DNA from 3 places in the Mesorhizobium sp. LjRoot246 genome. Region 3 is predicted to be linked to each of the others. Evidence: predicted binding sites of a transcription regulator. Region 3 holds the regulator's gene; each other region holds the start of a gene.
What was found. The regulator LexA, encoded in region 3, represses DNA repair genes until DNA is damaged. The targets are predictions, from matches to a motif close to TGTTCNNNNTGTGTTCNG.
Positions count from the first base shown of each region.

Region 1: ACSQ3L_RS04680 (ImuA family protein) is a predicted target of LexA. The motif match lies at 757-774, and genes of this name have one in related genera.
Region 2: ACSQ3L_RS03595 (DNA recombination protein RmuC) is a predicted target of LexA. The motif match lies at 6,263-6,280, and genes of this name have one in related genera.

Region 1 is NZ_CAXUSN020000001.1:1,011,186-1,018,425, reverse strand. Features, by position in the region: gene ACSQ3L_RS04690 (hypothetical protein) at 1-185, opposite strand, end outside; gene ACSQ3L_RS04685 (metallopeptidase family protein) at 193-615, opposite strand; gene ACSQ3L_RS04680 (ImuA family protein) at 798-1,841, shown strand; gene ACSQ3L_RS04675 (DUF6504 family protein) at 1,783-3,261, shown strand; gene ACSQ3L_RS04670 (error-prone DNA polymerase) at 3,258-6,611, shown strand; gene ACSQ3L_RS04665 (Trm112 family protein) at 7,000-7,240, opposite strand, start outside.
Region 2 is NZ_CAXUSN020000001.1:782,733-789,972, reverse strand. Features, by position in the region: gene ACSQ3L_RS03630 (LLM class flavin-dependent oxidoreductase) at 1-828, opposite strand, end outside; gene ACSQ3L_RS03625 (DUF6481 family protein) at 1,050-1,478, shown strand; gene sugE (quaternary ammonium compound efflux SMR transporter SugE) at 1,624-1,938, opposite strand; gene ACSQ3L_RS03615 (hypothetical protein) at 2,145-2,270, opposite strand; gene ACSQ3L_RS03610 (transglutaminase-like domain-containing protein) at 2,586-3,395, shown strand; gene ACSQ3L_RS03605 (cation diffusion facilitator family transporter) at 3,526-4,491, shown strand; gene ACSQ3L_RS03600 (GFA family protein) at 4,554-4,958, shown strand; gene ACSQ3L_RS03595 (DNA recombination protein RmuC) at 4,974-6,230, opposite strand; gene def (peptide deformylase) at 6,334-6,864, shown strand; gene ACSQ3L_RS03585 (FitA-like ribbon-helix-helix domain-containing protein) at 7,138-7,240, shown strand, end outside.
Region 3 is NZ_CAXUSN020000001.1:4,006,316-4,013,555, reverse strand. Features, by position in the region: gene ACSQ3L_RS19425 (AMP-binding protein) at 48-1,673, shown strand; gene kynA (tryptophan 2,3-dioxygenase) at 1,670-2,506, shown strand; gene kynU (kynureninase) at 2,588-3,835, shown strand; gene lexA (transcriptional repressor LexA) at 4,282-5,022, shown strand; gene ACSQ3L_RS19405 (ComEC/Rec2 family competence protein) at 5,016-7,240, opposite strand, start outside.

The DNA.
Region 1 (7,240 bases), 3.0 Mb from region 3:
ACCAGGGCAACGAGAGTGGCCGGTTCGACGGCAGCACTTGCGGGCAGATGGCAAAGCTCACTAAGTGCGAGGAAAGCGGCATTCGGCGAAATCCCGATGGCGGTTGCGATCAGTTCCCGGCTTTGTGAAATGTCGTGGTATGGCCAATTGCAATCGATCAGGTCGGCAAATTCTGCTTCCGTCATCTGAGTGCTACTCCGCCGCCTCTTCGATCTTTTCCATATCATCGTCGGACAGGCCGAAATGGTGGCCGATCTCGTGGATCAGCACGTGGGTGACGATGTCGCCCAGCGTCTCTTCGTTCTCGGCCCAGTAGTCGAGTATGGCGCGGCGGTAGAGCGTGATGCGGTTCGGGCCTTCGCCGGTCTGCGGGTTCCAGCGCTCGGCAATGCCGCGCCCCTCGAACAGGCCGAGCAGGTCGAACGGCGTTTCCAGCGACAGATCGTCCATGATCTCATCGGTCGGGAACTCGGCGATCTGGATAACGATCTCGCCGGTTAGCTTGCGAAAATCCTCTGGCAAATGCGCATAGGCCTCCAACGCCAGGAACTCCATTTCGTCCATCGACGGCGAAAGTTCGTCGTGCCAGGTGCGGGTCTTGTAGATGCGGGCCATGCTTTGTCCTTTGATCCCGGCATATAGGCTTTCGTGCCGGAATCGGCAAATGAACGGGCTGATGCATCTGCATCATCCAGACGGAGAGGAATAAATTCCCCATGACTCCGCTTGACTCTTCCGGTCCCCTCTGGAATCTATAGGAACATAACAGGAACAATTGTGAGTGGAAGCTGACCGTCATGGCGATGACCGCCGTGGCGCGGGAGACTGTTTTTGCCCTGCGCCGCCAGATCGCGAAAATCGAGGGAACGCTGCCCGAGCGCTTGGCTGCGCCGGCAGCCGCGCCCCTTGACGCTGATGTCGGCACCGATATCACAATCGTCCGGCGCGGCATTGCGGCGGCGTTGCCGGATGCTTTCCTGCCCATCGGCGTCGAGCGCCTCGATGCCGCCCTGAGCGGCGGTCTGCCGAAGGCAGCCTTGAGCGAAATCCATGGCACGGAAACCCGCGATGCCGGGGCCGTCGCCGGCTTCGCTTTGTCGCTCATCAGCCTGATCCTCAAGCAAACGCCGGGGTTGCCGGTGCTGTGGATCGGCACATCGGAGATTTTCCGCGAGGCCGGCTTTCCCTATGCCAGGGGGCTTCATGCCGCGTTCGGCATCGAGCCGGAGCAATTGCTGTTTTCCGAGGCGCCAAAGCTTGTCGATGCGCTGTGGGTCGCCGAGGAGGCGGCCCGGATGACGGCGCTCGCCGCCGTTATCCTGGAAATTCGCGGCAATCCGCAGCGGCTGGACCTGACCGCGACACGTCGCCTGCATGCAAGGGCGCAAGCGGGCGGCCGGCCGGTGTTCCTGCTGCGGCAGGCGGCCGAGCCCGAACCGACGGCCGCACCTGTTCGCCTGATTGTCGCGTCGGCGCCGGCGGTGCCGCGCGACACCATCGCCGGACCGCTTGCCGGCTCGATCGGCCGCCCGGCCTTCACCCTCACCATCGGCAAGAGCCGCACGGCCTTGCCTGGACAATTCACACTGGAGTGGAACCCCGATGAACGCGCATTCGACGAAAGAGCGGGCGACGAAAGAAGGGGAGAGGGGAGACGGAAAGAACGGGCAAAGAATCCTGTCTCTGTGGTTTCCCTATCTGGCGGTGGAAAGGATCCTGCGGCAGCGGCTGGGGCGGTCCTGGCGTTCCCGGCCGTCGGATCACCCATCTTACCCACCGCTCGTGATCAGCCATCACGACCGCAACGCGCAGCGCATCTCAGCCCTCGACGAGCGGGCTGAGGCGCTGCACTTGAAGCGCGACATGGGCATTGCCGACGCGCGCGCCATGCATCCGTCGATCGACATCGTCGAGGCCGATCCGGAGGCCGACCGCCGCCTGCTCGAAGGCCTTGCCGACTGGTGCGATCGCTACACCCCGCTGGTGGCGCTGGACGGGGCGGACGGCCTGTTTCTCGACGTCACCGGCTGCACCCATCTGTTCGGCGGCGAACGCGCCATGTTCGATGACATCCTGTCGCGCTTCTTCCACCAGGGTTTCGATGTTCGCGCCGGGCTTGCCGCGACGCCGGGCGCGGCCTGGGCGGCGGCACGCTTTTGCGGCGACCGCATCGTCGAGGGCGGCGAGGAGGAAGCGCTGCTGGCCCCCCTGCCGCTCGCCGCACTGCGCATCGAGCCGGCGACCCGCACCAGCCTGGAAAGCGTCGGCCTGCGCACGGCGGGCGCCGTCATGGCCGCACCGCGCGCGCCGCTCGCCCGCCGTTTCGGCGCCCTGCTGCTGCTGCGCCTCGACCAGGCGCTTGGCCGGCTCGACGAGGCGGTGTCGCCGCGCCTTCCCATCGCGCCGCTTTCGGTCGAACGCCACCTCGCCGAGCCCATCACCCTGACCGAGGACATCGAAAGGCTGGTGGGCATGCTGGCGGCGACCTTGAAGGCCGATCTCGAGCGCCGCGGCGAGGGCGCCAGGACGCTGGCGCTGCTGCTCTTCCGCGTCGACGGCGCCGTCAGCCGCATCGCACTCGGCACCTCGCGGCCGATGCGCGAACCCATGCTGATCCAGAAACTGTTCCATGAAAGGCTGGCCGCGCTCGAACAGGATATCGATGCCGGCTATGGTTTCGATCTGGTGCGGCTCTCGGTGCTGGCGGCAGCCACCTTCGACATGCAGCAAGCTGATCTGACTGGTGAAACGATCGACGACGGCGCCGATATCGCACTGTTCGCCGACCGCATCCGCGCCCGGCTCGGCGAGGGCGCGGTGCTGCAGCCGGTTACGGTCGAAAGCCATCTGCCGGAACGTGCCGTCGCCACCATCCCCTTCACCGAGGCGCCGCGCCGCACCACGCCGCCGAAGAAGCCGGACAGGCTGCAGGCGCCAAAAACCATTTTTCCACCGGAACGGCCGATCCGGCTGTTCCGCTCGCCCGAACCCATTGATGTGCCGGCGACCGAAATGCCGGAAGGGCCGCCGCTGAACTTCCGCTGGCGGCGCGCGCTCTACCGCGTCACACGGGCCGAAGGGCCGGAACGCATCGCCGCCGAATGGTGGCGGGAAGCGCCAAGCGACGAGGCGGCATCGACGCGCGACTATTTCCGCATCGAGGATGCCGACGGCCGCCGCTACTGGCTCTACCGGCAAGGCCTCTACGGCGGCGCCTCGCAGGTCCCGCCGCGCTGGTTCCTGCATGGGGTCTTCGCATGAACGCGCTGACCGTCATTCCCTATGCCGAGTTCGGCATCCAGTCGAATTTCTCCTTCCTGCGCGGCGCCTCCAAGCCGGAGGAGCTGGTGGTCGCGGCCAAGCTCCTGGGCTTCTCCGCGATCGGACTTGCCGACCGCAACACGGTGGCTGGCGTGGTGCGCGCCTGGCAGCAGGCCAAGGTCGAAAAGCTTTCCTATCATCCCGGCTGCCGGCTGGTTTTCGGCGACGGCACCCCTGACATTCTCGCCTATCCCCAGGACCGCAAGGGCTGGGGGCATCTCTGCCGCATGCTCACCCAAGCCAATCTGCGCGACGAAAACGAAAAGGGCGCCACTCTTCTCCAGCGCAGCGACCTGCTCGAATGGGGGGATCTGATGTCGCTGGCGGTTCTGCCTGATTTGTCGGCGGGGCCGCAAGACAGTCTCACTTTGCTGCGAGACCTCAAGGATCGTTTCGGCAAGAACCTGCGGCTTGGCGTTTCGCCCGATTATGCCGGCAATGACCGTTTCCGGATCGAACAGGCGGCGGCTTTTGCCGAGAATGCCGGCATCCCGCTGATGGCGACCAACGACGTTCTCTATCACACCGCCGAACGGCGCCCGCTGCAGGACGTGCTGACCGCGATCCGCCTCAACACGCCGGTCGCCGAGGTCGGGCTGCAGCTGGCGGCCAATGCCGAGCGCCATCTGAAGCCGCCAATGGAGATGGCGCGCCTGTTTCGCCGGCATCCGCAGGCGCTGGCCGAGACCTTGCGGTTTGCGCAGGAGCTGACTTTTTCGCTGAGCGACCTCCAGTACAACTACCCCGACGAGCCGACGGAATCGGGCCTCGGGCCGCAGGCCGAGCTGGAACGGCTGGCGCGGGAAGGAGCGGCCGAGCGTTATCCGGCGGGTGTGCCGGCTTCGGTGACCAAGCGCATCGCGGAGGAGCTGGCTCTGATCGAACGCTTGAACTACGCCCGTTATTTTCTCACCGTCTACGATATCGTCAAATTCGCCCGCAGCCAGGACATTCTCTGCCAGGGGCGCGGTTCGGCCGCCAATTCGATCGTCTGTTTCTGCATCGGCATCACCGAAGTCGGGCCAGACAGGATCGACACGCTTTTCGAGCGCTTCATTTCCGAGGAGAGGAACGAACCGCCCGATATCGACGTCGATTTCGAGCATGAAAAGCGCGAAACCGTCATCCAGTACATCTACACGAAATATAGCGCCAAGCGCACCGCGCTGGCCGCCGCCGTCATCAGCTATCGCGGCCGCTCGGCGTTGCGCGAAGTTTCCAAGGCGATGGGCCTGTCGGAAGACGTCAGAGGGTCATTGTCGGGTTCCATCTGGGGCTGGTCGACCTCGGAGCTCGGCGAGAAGGAAGCCCGCGCCGGCGGCCTCGACCGGAGCGATCCGGTGTCGCGGCATGTGATGGAACGCGCCAACGAGATCATGGGCTTTCCCCGTCATCTGTCGCAGCATGTCGGCGGCTTCGTCATCACCAGGGACCGGCTCGACGAGATCGTGCCCATCGTCAAGACGGCGATGGAGGAGCGCAAGATGGTCGAATGGGACAAGGACGATCTCGACGCGGTGAAGATACTGAAGGTGGATGTGCTGGCGCTCGGCATGCTGACCTGCCTGAAGCGCGCCTTCACTTTGCTTAAAGATCATTACCCCGATGCACGGGATAAATATGGCCGGCCCTATGTGCTGGCCACGCTGCCGCCCGAGGATCCCCGTGTCTATGACATGATCTGCCGCGCCGACACGCTCGGCGTTTTCCAGATCGAATCCCGCGCCCAGATGTCGATGCTGCCACGCCTTCAGCCGCGCACCTTCTATGATCTCGTCATCGAGGTGGCGATCGTGCGGCCGGGTCCGATCCAGGGCGACATGGTCCATCCCTATCTGCGCCGCCGGCAAGGCAAGGAGCAGGCCGAATATCCCAAGCCGGAGCTGAAGGAGATTCTCGGCAAGACGCTGGGCGTGCCGCTGTTCCAGGAACAAGCGATGAAGATCGCCATCGTCGCCGGCGGCTTCAGGCCGGGCGAGGCCGATGAACTGCGTCGCGCCATGGCCACCTTCAAGCGCACCGGCACCATCGGCAATTATCGCCAGCGCATGATCGACGGCATGGTCGGCAAAGGCTACACGAAGGACTTCGCCGAGCGCTGCTTCAAGCAGATCGAAGGCTTTGGCGAATACGGCTTTCCCGAAAGCCACGCCGCTTCCTTCGCCCTGCTCGTCTATGCCTCTTGCTGGTTCAAGACCTTCTATCCCGACGTGTTCTGCGCCGCGATCCTGAATTCGCAGCCGATGGGGTTTTATCAGCCGGCCCAACTTGTCCGCGACGCGCGCGACCATGGCGTCGACATCCGTGACGTCGACGTCAATTTCTCGGTCTGGGACTGCACGCTGGAGAAGGCTCCATTCGATCCGGCCCACATCCTCGCGCGCCATGCCGAGATGCGCGGCGTCATCGAGACGGATCACGCGCTGCGGCTCGGCTTCAGGCAGATCAAGGGCCTATCGGAAGAGCGCATGGAGGCTTTCGTCGAGCGGCGCGGCTCAGGCTACGCCTCCGTCAGGGATGTCTGGCTGCGCTCCGGTCTCGATGTCGGCGAGATCGAGAGGCTGGCACAGGCCGACGCCTTCCGTTCGCTTGGCCTTGATCGTCGCGAAGCCTTGTGGGCGGTGCGCGCGCTCGACGGCAAGAGCGCCGCCGAAAGGTTGCCGCTGTTCGACCAGCCGGCGCTTCGCCTGCGCGAACTGGAGCCCGAGACGAAGCTGCCCAAAATGCCGCTCGGCGAGCACGTCATCCACGACTACCGCTCGCTCGGCCTGTCGCTGAAGGCGCATCCGGTCGCCTTCCTGCGCGAGCGGCTCGACCGCGCCGGCGTCACCCCCAATGCGAACCTGCCTTTCGTGCGCGATGGCAGGCGGGTCTCGGTAGCCGGCCTCGTGCTGGTGCGGCAGCGCCCCGGCAAGGGCAACGCCATCTTCCTGACGCTGGAGGATGACAAGGCCGTCGCCAATGTCATTTTCTGGCAAAGAACCTTCGACCGTTACCGGCCCATTGTCATGGGTGCCCGGTTCGTTCAGGTCACCGGGAAATTGCAGTCGGAATCGGGTGTGGTCCACATCGTCGCCGAGAAGATCGAGGATCTGACGCCCTGGCTGACCGTGCTTCTGGAGAAGGTCAGCGAGGCCAGTCTGCCAGGCGTCGGTTCTCCGAGAGACCTCGCCGAGGAGCGTTCGGATCGCTCCAGCCCCGCCAAACAAATCGCTCCGATCCGGCAGGATTTAGGAACGCTGTCGGAAGAAGCGGAGAGCGTCATGCCCAAGGGCCGGAATTTTCAGTAGGCAAGGCCCCACGCGCTTTCGTCATCCACGGGCGGAGCAGGAGCGAAGCGACGTCGCGGAGACCCGAGGACCTGCGACGCGACATCTCCGCGACCAGCGGTGCAAAACCTTTATGCTGGCGGGACAGCGCCCCCCTCTGTCCTGCCGGACATCTCCCCCTCAAGGGGGGAGATTAATCTCTCAGCCGGTTTCGCCAATCTTCATCGCCGCAGAGCGGGCGGGAGCGCTCAAGCTGCCGATCTCCCCCCTTGAGGGGGAGATGCCCGGCAGGGCAGAGAGGGGCGCTGTCCCGCCAGCCTCTGGCCAACTTCTGCACTGCGGCAGTGCTCGAAACTCAAAGATTGCGGCATGGCAGCAACCGCCATTACGCCAGCGGAGACGCCCTTGTTCAGCCCGGCCCGCTCAGGCGTGGCGGCGGTGGCGCCAGCACATCCTCCACGGACAGCGTCCGCGCTTCCGAGGGCAGCATGATCGGAATGCCGTCACGCACCGGATAGGCGAGCTTGGCGACCCGCGAGACCAGCTCGCTACGCTCCGGATCCCAGGCCAGCGGCCCCTTGGTCAGCGGGCAGGCCAGCAACTCCAGCAGCTTGGGGTCGACATTGACCTTCTTCCCGTCACGTCCATCC
Region 2 (7,240 bases), 3.2 Mb from region 3:
CTGGTCGAAATGCGCCCGCGACGTCGGACCCCAGCCGCGCTCGCGGCCGATGCGGTTCATCACCTCCGCCTGCGGGCCGTAAAAATCGTCGGCCGCCTGCTCGGTCGTTTCGGCGATGAAGCCGTGCACGTTGATGCTGGTGGCAAGGCCCGCCGGATTGCTGCCGGCGCGCTTGGCGGCCTCACGGTAGAGATCGAACAGCGGCGCGAAGCGCGCCGGCTCGCCGCCGATGATGGCGAGCGCCAGCGGCAGGCCGAGCGCGCCGGCGCGGGCGGCAGACTGCGGCGTGCCACCAATGGCGATCCAGACCGGCAGCCTGTCCTGGAACGGCCTGGGATAGACGCCGCGATCATTGATCGATGCGCGCAGATTGCCGGACCAGGTGACTTTCACGCTATCGCGGATGGCGAGTAGCAGGTCGAGCTTTTCGGCGAAGAGCTCGTCATAGTCCTCGAGGTTGTAGCCGAACAGCGGGAAGGATTCGATGAACGAGCCGCGCCCGGCCATGATCTCGGCGCGGCCGCCCGACAGAAGGTCAAGCGTGGCGAATTGCTGGAAGACGCGCACCGGGTCGTCGGAAGACAGAACGGTGACGGCGCTTGTCAGTTTGATGCGCTTCGAGCGCTCGGCGGCGGCGGCCAGGGCCACGACCGGTGCCGAGGCGGCATAATCAGGCCGATGATGCTCGCCAAGCCCGAAGACGTCCAGGCCAACCTGGTCGGCCAGTTCGACCTCCTCGATCAGGTTGCGCAGCCGCTCATGCGGGCCGATGGCGCCGGGACCCGGCTGTGGACTGACGTCGGCGAATGTGTAGAGACCGAGTTCCATCTGATGTCATCCTGGTGTTGGGTTTTGTCGCTAGACGTAGCGATGCGTTTGTCACCCCGCCAGTGGGGCGGACGGTGAACAGTGCATGTCGGATTTCGGCCGAAAAGGCGTCTCCCGGCTGCAACAGCCGACAATTTCATGGCTGCCATGCCGTTTTGGCGCTTGAACTCTCGGTTTTCGCGCGTATGTAAGCGTCGCGAATTGACTTCAGGGAAGTGGACTTGGCTATCTACAGGGAAAAAGACGTTTTCGAGCGGCGCAACGCCGCAAACGAGGCAAAGAAGGCGCTCCTCGAGCGCTTCAAGGCAAAGCCGGCGGCGGATGATCCCGCAGTGCTGGCACGGCAGGCCGAACGCAAGGCGATCCTCGCGGCTCGCGAAATTCGTGAGGCCGAAAAGGCCCGGCTGAAGCAGGAAAAGCTGGCACGCGAAGCGGTCGAGAAGGCCGAGCGCGAGGCAGCAGCCGAGGCGGCACGTATCGCCGCGGAGGAAGCTGCGCAGGCTGAGGCCAAGATTCGGGAATCCGAAGAGAACGAGCGCATCGCTCGTTTTCTGGCCGACGAAGCCGAACGCAAGGCCAAGCGTGACGCGCGTTATGCGGCACGCAAGCAGCGCACCGGCAGGACGCCTCCGGGCTTTTCCGCCCGCTAGCCTCCAAGCTACCGAAGCAATCTGCTTCGAGATCAGGGTCGCCTCGCAGCGGCCCTGATTGTGTTTGTCCCATGCATGTCGCCCAAAAGTGGTCCCGGTTTTGGGAGGACGACATGCATAAAAACAAGAACCTAAAGCGCTATGATCAGGCGGCGAACTTCAGCCCCATGATGCCGCAGACGATGAGCGCGATGCAGACCAGCCTGATCGCGGTGGCTGGCTCGCCGAGCAGCCAGATTCCGAGCAGTGCCGTCCCGACGGTGCCGATACCGGTCCATACCGCATAGGCGGTACCGACGGGCAACGCCTTCAGCGCCAGGCCGAGCAGAGCAAGGCTGACGACCATCGAGGCAACGGTCAGCACCGTCGGCACCAGCTTCGAGAAGCCATCGGTGTATTTGAGGCCGATTGCCCAGCCGATCTCGAACAGGCCGGCAAAAAACAGAAGAATCCACGACATCGACAACGCTCCATCAGAGCATCGGACCGAAAGTGAAAATCGGAGGCCGATGCTCAATCAAACAATGGCGGGTCGTCCCGTCGGGAATTTTGGGGAAGCGCGAGGTCGTCCCCGCCACGCCAATATAGGAATTTCGGGCGCTCGATCAACAGCGGCCGGCAACAGTGTTGCCGGCCGTAATCCTATTCCGAAGTGGATGGCCGGACCTACTTGTCCTTGAGCTTCATCGCCTTGACCGGCGGCGCCTTCAGCGCGGGAGCCGGGGCGGGCTTCTTGGCATCCTTCTTCGGCTTGCGGGCCTCCTTGCCTGCCTTCATCGCACCTTTAGCCATGATTCGTTCCTCCGATTGCGGGAAGCCAAGTGAAACAAGAGAAACGCCCGACTGCAAGGGGCTAGCGACTGCCGCCGCCGCCAGCGGATCGCTTTCAACCGGTTTCTAGAGCAATTCACCGTTTCGTGGAAACAGTGAATTGCTCTAACTCTTTGTTTTGACGCAATTCCGGACGGAAAACCGCTTCACACTTTTTCTGGAATTGCTCTAATTTGCTCGTAAACCCTGGCGGTCCGTGCCATGGTCATTTTCGCACTGCAGCATCAACCCGTGCCTTCGCCGGGTGATCGTCAGGCAGGGCCGGTCAGGACGACAATGCGAATCCACATCGGCTGCGAGATGAGCTTCGATTTTCCGCAGGAAACGCCGCTCATCGCGATGCTGAATGTTCACTATTCCCGTGCCTCCGATCTCGAGCGGCCGGATTTCCTGATCTCCAACCCGCCGGTGCCGATCGAAAGCTATCGCGACAGCTTCGGCAATTGGTGCAATCGGTTCGTCGCGCCGCCCGGGCGGTTCACCTTCGGCACGGACGCCGTGATCCGCGACTCTGGCACCTTCGAGATGGGCGACCTGATGGCCTGGCAGCACGAGGTGCGCGACTTGCCGGCGGACACGCTGCTGTTCCTGCTGCCCAGCCGTTTTTGCGAGAGCGACCTTCTCGCTGATGAGGCGTGGCGGCTATTTGGGCATACACCGCTGGGCATTCCGCGCGTGCAGGCGGTGTGCGACTTCGTCCACAACCACATCGTCTTCAACTACGGCAATGCGCGGCCGACGCGGACCGCCGCGGAGGCCTACCGGGAACAGAGCGGCGTGTGCCGTGACTACGCGCATCTCGCCGTCGCCTTCTGCCGGGCGCTCAACATCCCGACGCGCTATTGCACCGGCTACATCAGCGACATCGGCATGCCTAAGCCGTGGGCAAGTATGGATTTCTGCGCCTGGATCGAGGTCTATCTCGGCGGCCGCTGGCACGCATTCGACCCGCGCAACAATGCGCCGCGCATCGGCCGCATCCTGATCGCCTCCGGCCGCGACGCGGCTGATGTGCCGCTGACCCATATTTTCGGACCGGGCACGCTTGCTGGCTTCAAGGTTTGGACCAGCGAGATGGTCGACTAGCCGCCGTCCTCTGCCCGCCGGCTTTTGACAAGCAACCTGTTTAACGACCGCCGTCTTGAACGCCCGGGCGGTTCGCGCGTTGTCATGCCCGTAGAGCCCGCTAGACTGCCTGCCTTGAAGGGAACACAGCATGGCCGGGCACGGCGGCTCAAAGAAAGTCATCTACGCGGCACTCGCCGGCAATCTAGCCATCGCGCTGACAAAATTCGCCGCCGCCTTCTTCACCGGCAGTTCGGCGATGCTGTCGGAAGGCGTGCACTCGCTGGTCGATACCGGCAATGGCGGCCTGCTGCTCTACGGCATGCGCCGTGCAGCGCGCCCTCCCGATCGGACGCATCCGCTCGGTTACGGCCGCGAACTCTATTTCTGGAGCTTCATCGTCGCACTTCTGGTCTTCGCCGTGGGCGCCGGAGTATCATTCTACGAAGGTGTGATTCACATCATGGCGCCGGAACCGGTCGCCAACGCTGAGGTGACCTACATCGTTCTGGCCCTTTCCTTCCTGTTCGAAGGCAGCTCCTGGCTGGTGGCGCTGAAGGAGTTCCGCCGTGAGAAGGGAAAGCAGGGCTGGCTGCGGGCCGTGCAATCGAGCAAGGATCCGAGTGTCTACACCGTGCTGTTCGAGGATAGTGCGGCTCTGCTCGGCCTGATCGTCGCCTTTGCCGGCATCCTGGCGTCGGAACTGCTGGAGATGCCGGAGCTCGACGGCGCAGCCTCGATCGGCATCGGGCTGATCCTTGGTGCGACGGCGGCCTTCCTGGCCCGCGAAAGCAAGGGCCTGCTGATCGGCGAGCCGGCGTCGCCCGAGGTTCAAAGACAGGTGCTGGCGATCGCCCAGCACGATCCGGCGGTGCAGCGCGCGAACGGTGTCCTGACCGTCCATATGGGGCCGACGGAAATCGTCGCCGGCCTGAGCATCGAGTTCGAGGATCATCTGACGGCGCCGGAGATCGAGGCTTGCGTCGAGCGCCTGGAGGCGAAGCTGAAAGAGGAGATGCCGGAGATCACACGGCTGTTCGTCAAGCCGCAGACGTCAGGCACCTGGGAGAAGCGGCGCAAGCTGATCGAGACCGCATCCGATCCGGCTCTGGACTAGCGCTGCGCCATTGCCCCACGGCCTTGCGGAGCTAAGATTAAGGCGACTTTGGAGGAACGAAGATGAAAATCGACGGCGGCTGCCATTGTGGCGCCATCACCTACGAGGCGGAGGTCGAGCCTGAAAAGACCTCGATCTGCCACTGCACCGACTGCCAGAAACTGACCGGCACGGCTTTTCGTGTGTCGGTGCGGGTGCCTGAGGAAAAGTACAAGATCACCAGGGGCACGCCAAAAGTCTACGTCAAGACCGGGTCCAGCGGCGCCAAGCGCGCGCAGGGCTTTTGCGGCGAGTGCGGCTCGCATCTGTACGCCACATCGGTTGACGACGGGCCGAAGGTCTATGGCATCCGGGTCGGCACGGCGCGGCAACGCGACGAGCTGGTTCCCCGGACGCAATACTGGCACCGCTCGGCGCTGCCCTGGCTGCCGGAGTTTCAGGGCATGACGACCGTGGAGGAGCAGTAGCGCTGCTGCTGCGGCTCAGTCGTCGCCTTCGACAACCCTCAGCCTGAGCTGCCCGGTTTTCGAATCGGCGGCGCGCGGGCCAGCGGGAGGCCGTGACGCGGCGTCCGCGCCGGCATCGCCATCAGGCTGCGCACCGAACTCCAGCGCCTCGATCTTCTGGCCGCGCTTGGTTACCTTCGACGTCGAAACCAGGATATCGTCGATGTCCTTGGCCGATTGGCCGAAATGGACCTGCAGCTTGCGCACCCGCTCGTCGACACGCGCGACATCCTCCATCAGCCGGATGACCTCGCCCTGGATCAGGTGTGCCTGTTCGCGCATGCGGGCGTCCTTGAGGATCGCCTGGATAACCTGGATCGACAGCATCAGCAGCGACGGCGAGACGATGACGACGCGTGCGCGATGTGCCTTGTGGACGATCGCCTCGAAATTCTCGTGGATCTCGGCGAACACCGATTCCGACGGCACGAACATGAACGCGGTGTCCTGGGTCTCGCCCTGGATCAGGTATTTTTCCGAGATATCGCGGACGTGGATCTCGATGTCGCGGCGGAAGGCCTGCGAGGCTGCCTTCTGCAGGTCGGCGCCATCGGCGGCACGGATGGCATTCCAGGCTTCCAGCGGGAATTTGGCATCGATGGCAAGTGACGGTGCGCCGTTCGGCATCTTCACCAGGCAGTCGGGCCGGCTGCCGTTCGACAGCGTCGCCTGAAATTCGTAGGCGCCGTGCGGCAGGCCGTCGGCGACGATCGCCTCCATGCGCGATTGGCCGAAGGCACCGCGCGTCTGCTTGTTGGAGAGGATCGCCTGCAGCTGCACGACCTGGCCGGCGAGCGACTGGATGTTGCCCTGAGCGACATCGATGATGGCCAGCCGCTCCTGCAATTTGGCCAGGCTTTCATGCGTGGATTTCGTCTGCTCGGTCATGGTCTGGCCGAGGCGGCCGGTCATGGCGTCGAGGCGCAGGCCGATCGACTGCGTTAGCTCGGCCTGCCGTGCGCCGAACACCTCGGCGATGGCACCCATGCGGCCCTGCATCTCGGCCTGCGATTGCAAAATGCCGGCCATCCGGGCCTCGGCATCGCGAGCATGGTCGGCGGCTTCGGCTGCGGCGACAGCGCGCGCTTTTGCCGACCGCCACAGCGCGATGACCAGCGCCCCGAACAGGCCGAGAAACAGCAAGGCACCGAAGGCCAGCGCATGGCCGAGCGTGATCGTGGTGGCGCCAAGCCGGGCGACGGGTTCGGAAAGGATAGTGCTCAGATCATTCATGTGCACAGCATAGACGATTCGCCCTGATAGCACAGATCAAAACGTGAACGAGGCTTAAGCCCACCGGTTGACGCGTTTCGCTGGAGGTCTTAGGTGGAACGCCATGTCGATCAAGCCGCTCATCATCCTTCCCGATCCCATCTTGCGCCAGGTTTCGAAGCCCGTGGAGCGTGTCGACGCGCCTTTGCGCAGATTAGCCGACGACATGCTGGCGACCATGTATGACGCGCCCGGCATCGGGCTGGCGGCAATCCAGATCGGCGAGCCGCTGCGTATGCTGGTGATCGACCTGGCCAAGGAAGACGAGGAGCCGGCGCCACATGTCTTCATCAACCCGGAAATCCTGGAGAGCGCCGATGCGCGCTCCGTCTACGAGGAAGGCTGCCTGTCGATCCCGGACTATTACGCCGAGGTCGAACGTCCGGCCGCCGTGCGGGTCAAATATCTCGACCGTGACGGCAAGTTGCAGGAACTGGAGGCCGAGGGCCTGATGGCGACCTGCCTGCAGCATGAAATCGACCACCTTAATGGCGTGCTGTTCATCGACCACATCTCGAAGCTGAAGCGCGACATGGTGGTGAAGAAATTCAAGAAACTCGCCAAAGACAAGGCGCCGGGCAAGCTGGTGGGATAGGCATTGTTCTGCCGGTGCTGCACGGCTCTCCGTCACAATAGGAATTTTTTCTTGACTTCGTGACCTTACCTAAGGTACATATTCGGCCATGGTGCTGATTTGCGCCAGCGACCCGCCGTACAGGCGGGTTTTTCGTTTGGTGCTCCATCAGCCTACGCACTGGCGAAGGCTCCGAAGGAACCCGTTAACCCGAGTTCATAGCCCTGGTTAACAAACCTCCGATTGACGATACTGGCTTATTTTGATATCAATGATATCATGCAGGAGATGCCAATGGGTGACATGCTGATCCGTGGGATCAATCCGGAATTGAAACGGCGTCTCGAGGAAAGCGCGCGGCTGAACAGGCGCAGCCTTTCCGAGGAAGCGGTCGTCT
Region 3 (7,240 bases):
GGCCAGGCATCTCGCCCTGGTCAGGCAGCAGACGGGATAGCGGCGACATGCTTGGGCCTTCAGCGCATATCGACACGTTCACGCGCGATCACCTGCCGCCGCCGGAGCAATGGCCGGACTTCCTTCTGGATGGCTTCGACTATCCCGAACGCCTCAACGCCGGTGTCGAACTGACCGACAGGCTGGTCGAGAAAGGGCTGGGCGACCACACCGCACTGATCGGCAATGGCCGCCGCCGCACCTACAAGGAACTGTCCGACTGGACGAACAGGCTGGCCCATGCGCTGGTCGAGAATTATGGCGTCAAGCCGGGCAACCGGGTGCTGATCCGCTCGGCCAACAACCCCGCAATGGTCGCCTGCTGGCTGGCTGCCACCAAGATCGGCGCCGTGGTCGTCAACACCATGCCGATGCTGCGCGCCGGCGAGCTCGCCAAGATCGTCGACAAGGCTGAAATCACCGTCGCGCTCTGCGACACAAGGCTGATGGACGAGATGACCGCCTGCGCCAAGGGCAGCGCGTTCTTGAAACAGGTTATTGGCTTCGACGGCACCGCCAACCATGATGCCGAACTCGATCGTGCCGCGCTCGACAAGCCGGTGACGTTTCGCGCCGTCGACACCGGCCGCGACGACGTCGCCCTGCTCGGCTTCACCTCGGGCACGACCGGCGTGCCGAAGGCGACGATGCATTTTCACCGCGACCTCCTGATCATCGCCGACGCCTATGCCCGCGAAATCCTGGAGGTGACGCCGGACGACATCTTCGTCGGCTCGCCGCCGCTCGCCTTCACCTTCGGCCTTGGCGGGCTCGCCATCTTCCCGCTCCGCTTCGGCGCCGCGGCGACGCTGCTGGAACAGGCGACACCGCCCAACATGATCCACATCATCGAGACCTACAAAGCGACGATCTCCTTCACCGCGCCGACCGCCTACCGCGCCATGCTCAAGGCCATGGATGAAGGTGCCGATTTGTCATCGCTGCGCGTCGCCGTTTCGGCCGGCGAGACCTTGCCCGCTCCGGTTTTCGAAGAGTGGACGCAAAAGACCGGCAAGCCGATCCTCGACGGCATCGGTGCCACCGAGATGCTGCATATCTTCATCTCCAATCGCTTTGGCGACATGAAGCCCGCGTCGACCGGCAAGCCGGTAGGCGGCTACGAGGCGCGCATCGTCGACGACGAGATGCGCGAGCTGCCGCGCGGTGCGACCGGCAGGCTGGCGGTGCGTGGCCCGACCGGCTGCCGCTACTTGGCCGATGACAGGCAGAAGGAATATGTGCGCGACGGCTGGAACCTCACCGGCGACACCTTCATGCAGGACGAGGACGGCTTCTTCCATTTCGCCGCCCGCTCCGACGACATGATCGTCAGCGCCGGCTACAACATTGCCGGCCCCGAGGTCGAGGCCGCACTTCTGTCGCATCCGGACGTCGCTGAATGCGCTGTCATTGGCGCAGACGATGCCGAACGCGGCCAGATCGTCGAGGCGCATGTCGTGCTGGTGCAGGGCGTGGCGCCTGACGCATTGACCACCAAGCGCCTGCAGGACCATGTCAAAGCGACGATCGCGCCCTACAAATATCCGCGATCGGTAAAATTCATCGCCGCTCTGCCCAAGACCCAGACCGGCAAGATCCAGCGCTTCCGGCTGCGCAAGGAGAAGATCCATTGAGCGAGCCCTACGATCCGGCGTCCGAAGGCGCACAGATGTCGTTCAAGGAGCGCATGTCCTACAGCGACTATCTGCACCTGGAGAAAGTGCTGGAGGCGCAGACGCCGCTGTCGTCGGCGCATGACGAGATGCTGTTCATCATCCAGCACCAGACCTCGGAACTGTGGATGAAGCTTGCTTTGCATGAGATCGGCGCCGCGATCCGCTCCATCCGCGCCGACCGGCTTGAGCCGAGCTTCAAGATGCTGTCGCGCGTCGCACGCATTTTCGAGCAGTTGAACAATGCCTGGGATGTGCTGCGGACGATGACGCCCAGCGAATACACCGAGTTCCGCGACGCGCTCGGCCAGTCCTCGGGTTTCCAGTCCTGGCAGTATCGCGCCATCGAATTCATGGCCGGCAACCGTAACCTCGCCATGCTCGGGCCGCACAAGCACCGGCCGGACCTCAGCGGGAAGCTGGAGGCGATCCTGGCCGAGCCTTCGCTCTACGATGAGGCACTGCTGCTGCTTGCCCGCAACGGATTCGACATCGGTGCTGATGCCAGGCGTACGGACTGGCGAGAAACCCGCGCCGAGAATGAAGCAGTCTTGGTTGCTTGGCAGACCATCTATCGCGATCCGCAGCGCTACTGGATGTTCTACGAACTGGCTGAGAAACTGGTCGACTTCGAGGACTATTTCCGCCGCTGGCGCTTCAACCACGTCACCACGGTCGAGCGCATCATCGGCCTGAAACGCGGCACCGGCGGCACGTCGGGTGCTTCGTATCTGAAGAAGATGCTCGAGGTCGTGCTGTTCCCGGAGTTGTGGAACGTTCGCACCCGGCTCTGACATATCGAAATAGGACAGGCACAGTAAGGAGGACGCGCTCGTGGCGGGAATCCTTTGCGAACAACCGAGGACTGACTGACCATGAGTGGAATTCCCGATCTCGCTGCAATCGAGGCGATGGATGCCACGGATCCGCTGCGCGCCATGCGCGATCGTTTCATACTGCCTGAAGGGGTGATCTATCTGGACGGCAATTCACTGGGAGCGGCCTCGCATGCCGTCCTCGGCGAGCTGCAACAGGCGGCGACGCAGGAATGGGGCCACGATCTCATCCGAGCCTGGAATACAGCCGGATGGTTCGAGATGCCGATCGAACTCGGCGACCAACTCGGGCGCCTGATCGGAGCCGCGGCCGGCCAGACCGTGGTCTGCGACACGACGTCGACCAACATCTACAAGGTGCTGCATGCGGCGCTGGAGATGCGGCCCGGTCGATCGGCCATCGTCGCCGAGGGTGACAGTTTTCCTACCGACCTGTACATCGCCGAAGGCGTGGCCTCGACCCGAGATGGCGTCTTGTTGCGCCTTGCCGGCGTCGACGCACCAACCATCGAAGAGCTGATCGATGAAAACGTCGCGGTGGTGCTGGTCAATCACGTCAACTACAAATCAGGTGAACTGCGCGACATGGCGGCGCTGACCCGCAAGGCTCATGCAGCCGGAGCGTTGATCATCTGGGACCTTTGCCATACCGCGGGTGCCCTGCCCGTCGAACTCGACCATGCAAAGGCCGATTTCGCCATCGGCTGCACCTACAAGTACCTCAATGGCGGTCCGGGCGCGCCGGCCTTCATCTACGCCGCGCGGCGTCACCACGGCGAGATCAGCCAACCACTCACCGGCTGGTGGGGCCATGCGCGGCCCTTTGCGTTCGAACGAGGCTATGTTGCCGGCACCGGTATTCGCCGCTTTCTGTGCGGCACGCAGCCGGTGCTGTCGATGCGGGCGCTCAAGGGTGCGCTTGCCATCTGGGACGACGTCGACATGCCGGAATTGCGAAAGAAGAGCGTCGCGCTGACCGAACTGTTCATCCAGCTCGTCGAAGCGAAGTGCGGCGCCTATGGTCTCACCCTGGAAAGCACCCGCGACGCTACTAGGCGCGGCAGCCAGGTGTCGTTCCTTCACGATCATGGCTATCAAATCATGCGGGCGCTGATCGAGCGCGGGGTGATCGGTGATTTCCGCGCGCCGTCGACCATACGTTTCGGATTTACGCCGCTCTATGTCGGCTACAAGGATGTGTGGCTGGCGGTTGAAGTGCTGGAAGACATTCTGCGCACAAATGCATGGCAAGACCAGCGTTTTGCCGTCAAGGAGGCCGTTACCTGACGCAGCCCTCTCGCCGATTGTTGTCGCCGACTTACCTCCTGGTCGGATGACCGAGGGACGAATTTCTAGCTCGCAAATGCATTCCCCGCCGGGCTGCCGCGCTGGGTGCAATAATTAACCAAGGTTGGCATTTTGGCTTCGTTTCGTTCACGGCAAGCGAACGCCGGGAAAGCTGGGAAATGCCCCGGCTGCGGGTCCATCAGCGGCTGATGCCACGCCTGGGATGAGGGTAGGGCCACAGCCTATTAACCATAATAATTTCAATGCCGGCAAGCGCAGTACGGCGGCGCGCAATCGTGCGTGCGGCTCGCTGGCCACCACCGAATAATTTCGGCCCCCTTAATAAATTCATTAAACTTTAAACAGTTGCAGAACACAACTGGAACAGATAGGGTTTGTTCTGGGTTTGTTTTTCGATTCTGGTTTCAGGCAACCTGGGGGCCGCCATGCTGACACGCAAGCAACATGAACTGCTGATGTTCATCCATGAACGCCTGAAGGAGAGCGGCATTCCGCCGTCCTTCGACGAGATGAAGGAGGCGCTCGATCTTGCCTCCAAATCCGGGATTCACCGGCTGATCACGGCACTCGAGGAGCGCGGCTTCATTCGCCGGCTGCCCAACCGGGCACGCGCGCTGGAAGTGCTGCGGCTGCCGGATTCGATCGCGCCCGGCCTCAACGCGGCAAAGAAGTTTTCGCCAAGCGTCATCCAGGGCAGCCTCGGTCAGGGTGGTGGTCTGGGCCGGCAGCTCAAGCCGGCGCCTTCGCGGATGCCTTCGCCCGGTAATGACGACGACGCGGTCTCCGCAGTGTCGATCCCGGTCATGGGCCGCATCGCCGCCGGTGTGCCGATCGATGCCATCCAGCATCAGACGCATTCGATCTCGGTGCCGCCGGACATGATCATGGGTGGCGAGCACTATGCGCTGGAAGTCAAGGGCGACTCGATGATCGAGGCCGGTATCTTCGACGGCGACACCGTCATCATTCGCAACGCAAACACGGCGAGCCCCGGCGAGATCATCGTGGCGCTGGTGGATGAAGAGGAAGCGACGCTGAAGCGGTTCCGCCGCAAGGGTGCCTCGATTGCGCTGGAAGCCGCCAATCCGGCCTACGAGACACGGATTTTCGGGCCGGACAGGGTCAAGGTGCAGGGCAAACTCGTCGGCCTGATCCGCCGCTACTGAGACGTCTGCGGACTGACCATTGGCTTCTCGGGTTTCTTGAAGGGTGGCAGGCCCCTCGCCTCGCGCGAGAATTTGCGTTGCGCGTGCCAGGGCCGATATGGGCTGTCCACCGCGAAGCTAATCGTCGCCGGCGTGGTTGCCGATTGGCGATCGAAGAAGATCGCGGCACTGCCTTTGCGAGCCAGTTGCCGCTTGGTGACCACGAGAACTAGCGGGTTGTGGCAGGCGTCATACGCGGTGGCGTCGTTGATGACGATCAGGTCTGCGAAGCCGCAGGTTTTCCACGTGTCTTTCCGGTCTTCGATATAGGCAATGATCGCGCCGGACGGGTGCTTGGCCAGACAAACGCCCGAGGTGCAATAGAACGGCGATCCCGGCGGCAGTTCTGTGGCATCCGCGATCTCGAATTGTCCGTCACCCTTGTCAAACACCTCCGGCACGATGATGGTTTCGGATATCAGCGCGCGTTTCCAGTTGTCGACCGTGAATTCGTTCGGCCGTGCGCGGCTGACGGCGAGCTCGCCGCCGCCGATTGGCAGCGCCACCAGCCTGGCGTCCTCCGAGATCAGCACGTCGGGCGTGCGTGTGTCCGAGACGGTCAACAGGCCGGCAAGCGCGACTGGGATGGCTGCGAGCCGCAGCCATGTCGTCGCCATCGTCGCAGTGACCAGGGCGATCGCTACCAGCAGGACGGACTGCTGCGAAATCAATCCGACCGCATCGACAGGCGAACGCTCGGAGATCCACCCCGATATGGCGATCATCATCGTCAGGCCCTTACCCATCAGATAGAGGGCCGGCCAGTCCAACCCGAACGGCATCAGCAGCGCGCTGGCAACGGCCAGAAACATGACGACTGTCACGATCGGCATTATCGCCAGATTGGCGAACAGGCTGAGTGGCGACACACGCTGAAAGTGCCAGATGGCAAACAGCGCCGTCGCGCCGCCGGCGATGATGGAAGTCATGGAAAGGCCGCCTGCCGCCAGCAGGAATTTTCGCGTCAGGAAACCGGACAGCGATCGCTTTGGCGGCGGCGGTCTCGTTTTCCCCGCGCGATGATCCGACCAGCCGGCATAGGCACCGACCAGCGCCGCGGTCGCGGCAAAGGACATCTGGAAACTCGGGCCGACCACCTCATGCGGCGACACCACGATGACGGCTATCGCCGAGATCGCCAGGTTGCGCATGGTGAGCGCTGCCCGATCGAACAGCACGGCAATCAGCATCACCGCCAGCATGATGAAGCTACGCTCGGCGGCGACGACGATGCCTGAGATGACGAGGTAGGCGGCAATCGAGAACAGTGCCGCGGCGGCGGCATATTTCTTGACCGGTCGGCGCGCGGAAAAATCCGGAAACAGGGCGAAGGCGCCGCGCAGCAAACCCATGATGGTTCCTGCGACCAACGCCATGTGCAGTCCGGAAATGGAAATGATGTGGTAGATGCCGGTCCGCCGCATTGCTTCGTTGATGTCATCGGGGATGCCGGCGCGCACGCCGACGATCAGTGCCGCTGCGATCTCGCCTTCGGCGCCACCGACGCTGCCTCTGATGTGGTCGGCGATGGCTTCACGGGCTTTTTCGATCCTCGAGGAAAGGCGGGCCGCCAGCGGCATGTCATCGTCATCGGTGATGACAAGCTTTGGATTGCCGAGAAAGAACCCGCTGCCGCCGATGCCGGCGAAATAGCTGTCGAAGGAGAAATCGTAACTGTCCGGCCGCACCGGACCGGTCGGCGGCAACAGCTTGGCATATCCAGTGATGAGGGACCCGGCGGTTATGTCTGCCGGGATCTTTCGTGCCGAAAGCCGCACCCGCTTCGGCGCATAGCGCAGTTTCGGCCTTGCGGTCGACGCCACGTCGATGGTCAGCCGGATACGACCGCTCTCCATCCGGTCGATCGAGACCACCCGGCCGGTCACTTGCGTCGAGATTTCCGAACCCAGCATCTGCGTCCCCGCCCGCCACGTCTCGACCTTTGCGGCGAGCAGGCCGAGCGCGCACAACAGAGCGGCCATGAAGCACAGGTGGGTTTTCGGCCAGGAGCGAGAGACGAGCGCACAGAGCGCCGTCAATGCGGCGACCGCGACAGGTTTCGCAAAGCCGGGCTCCGCCGCCAGCGAAAAATAACCGATCGCTCCGATCGCCAGGCAGACCGGCACCAGCAGGAAAGCGATGCCCCGGTCGAGTTCCAGGCTTGCTGCCGTGGTCACGT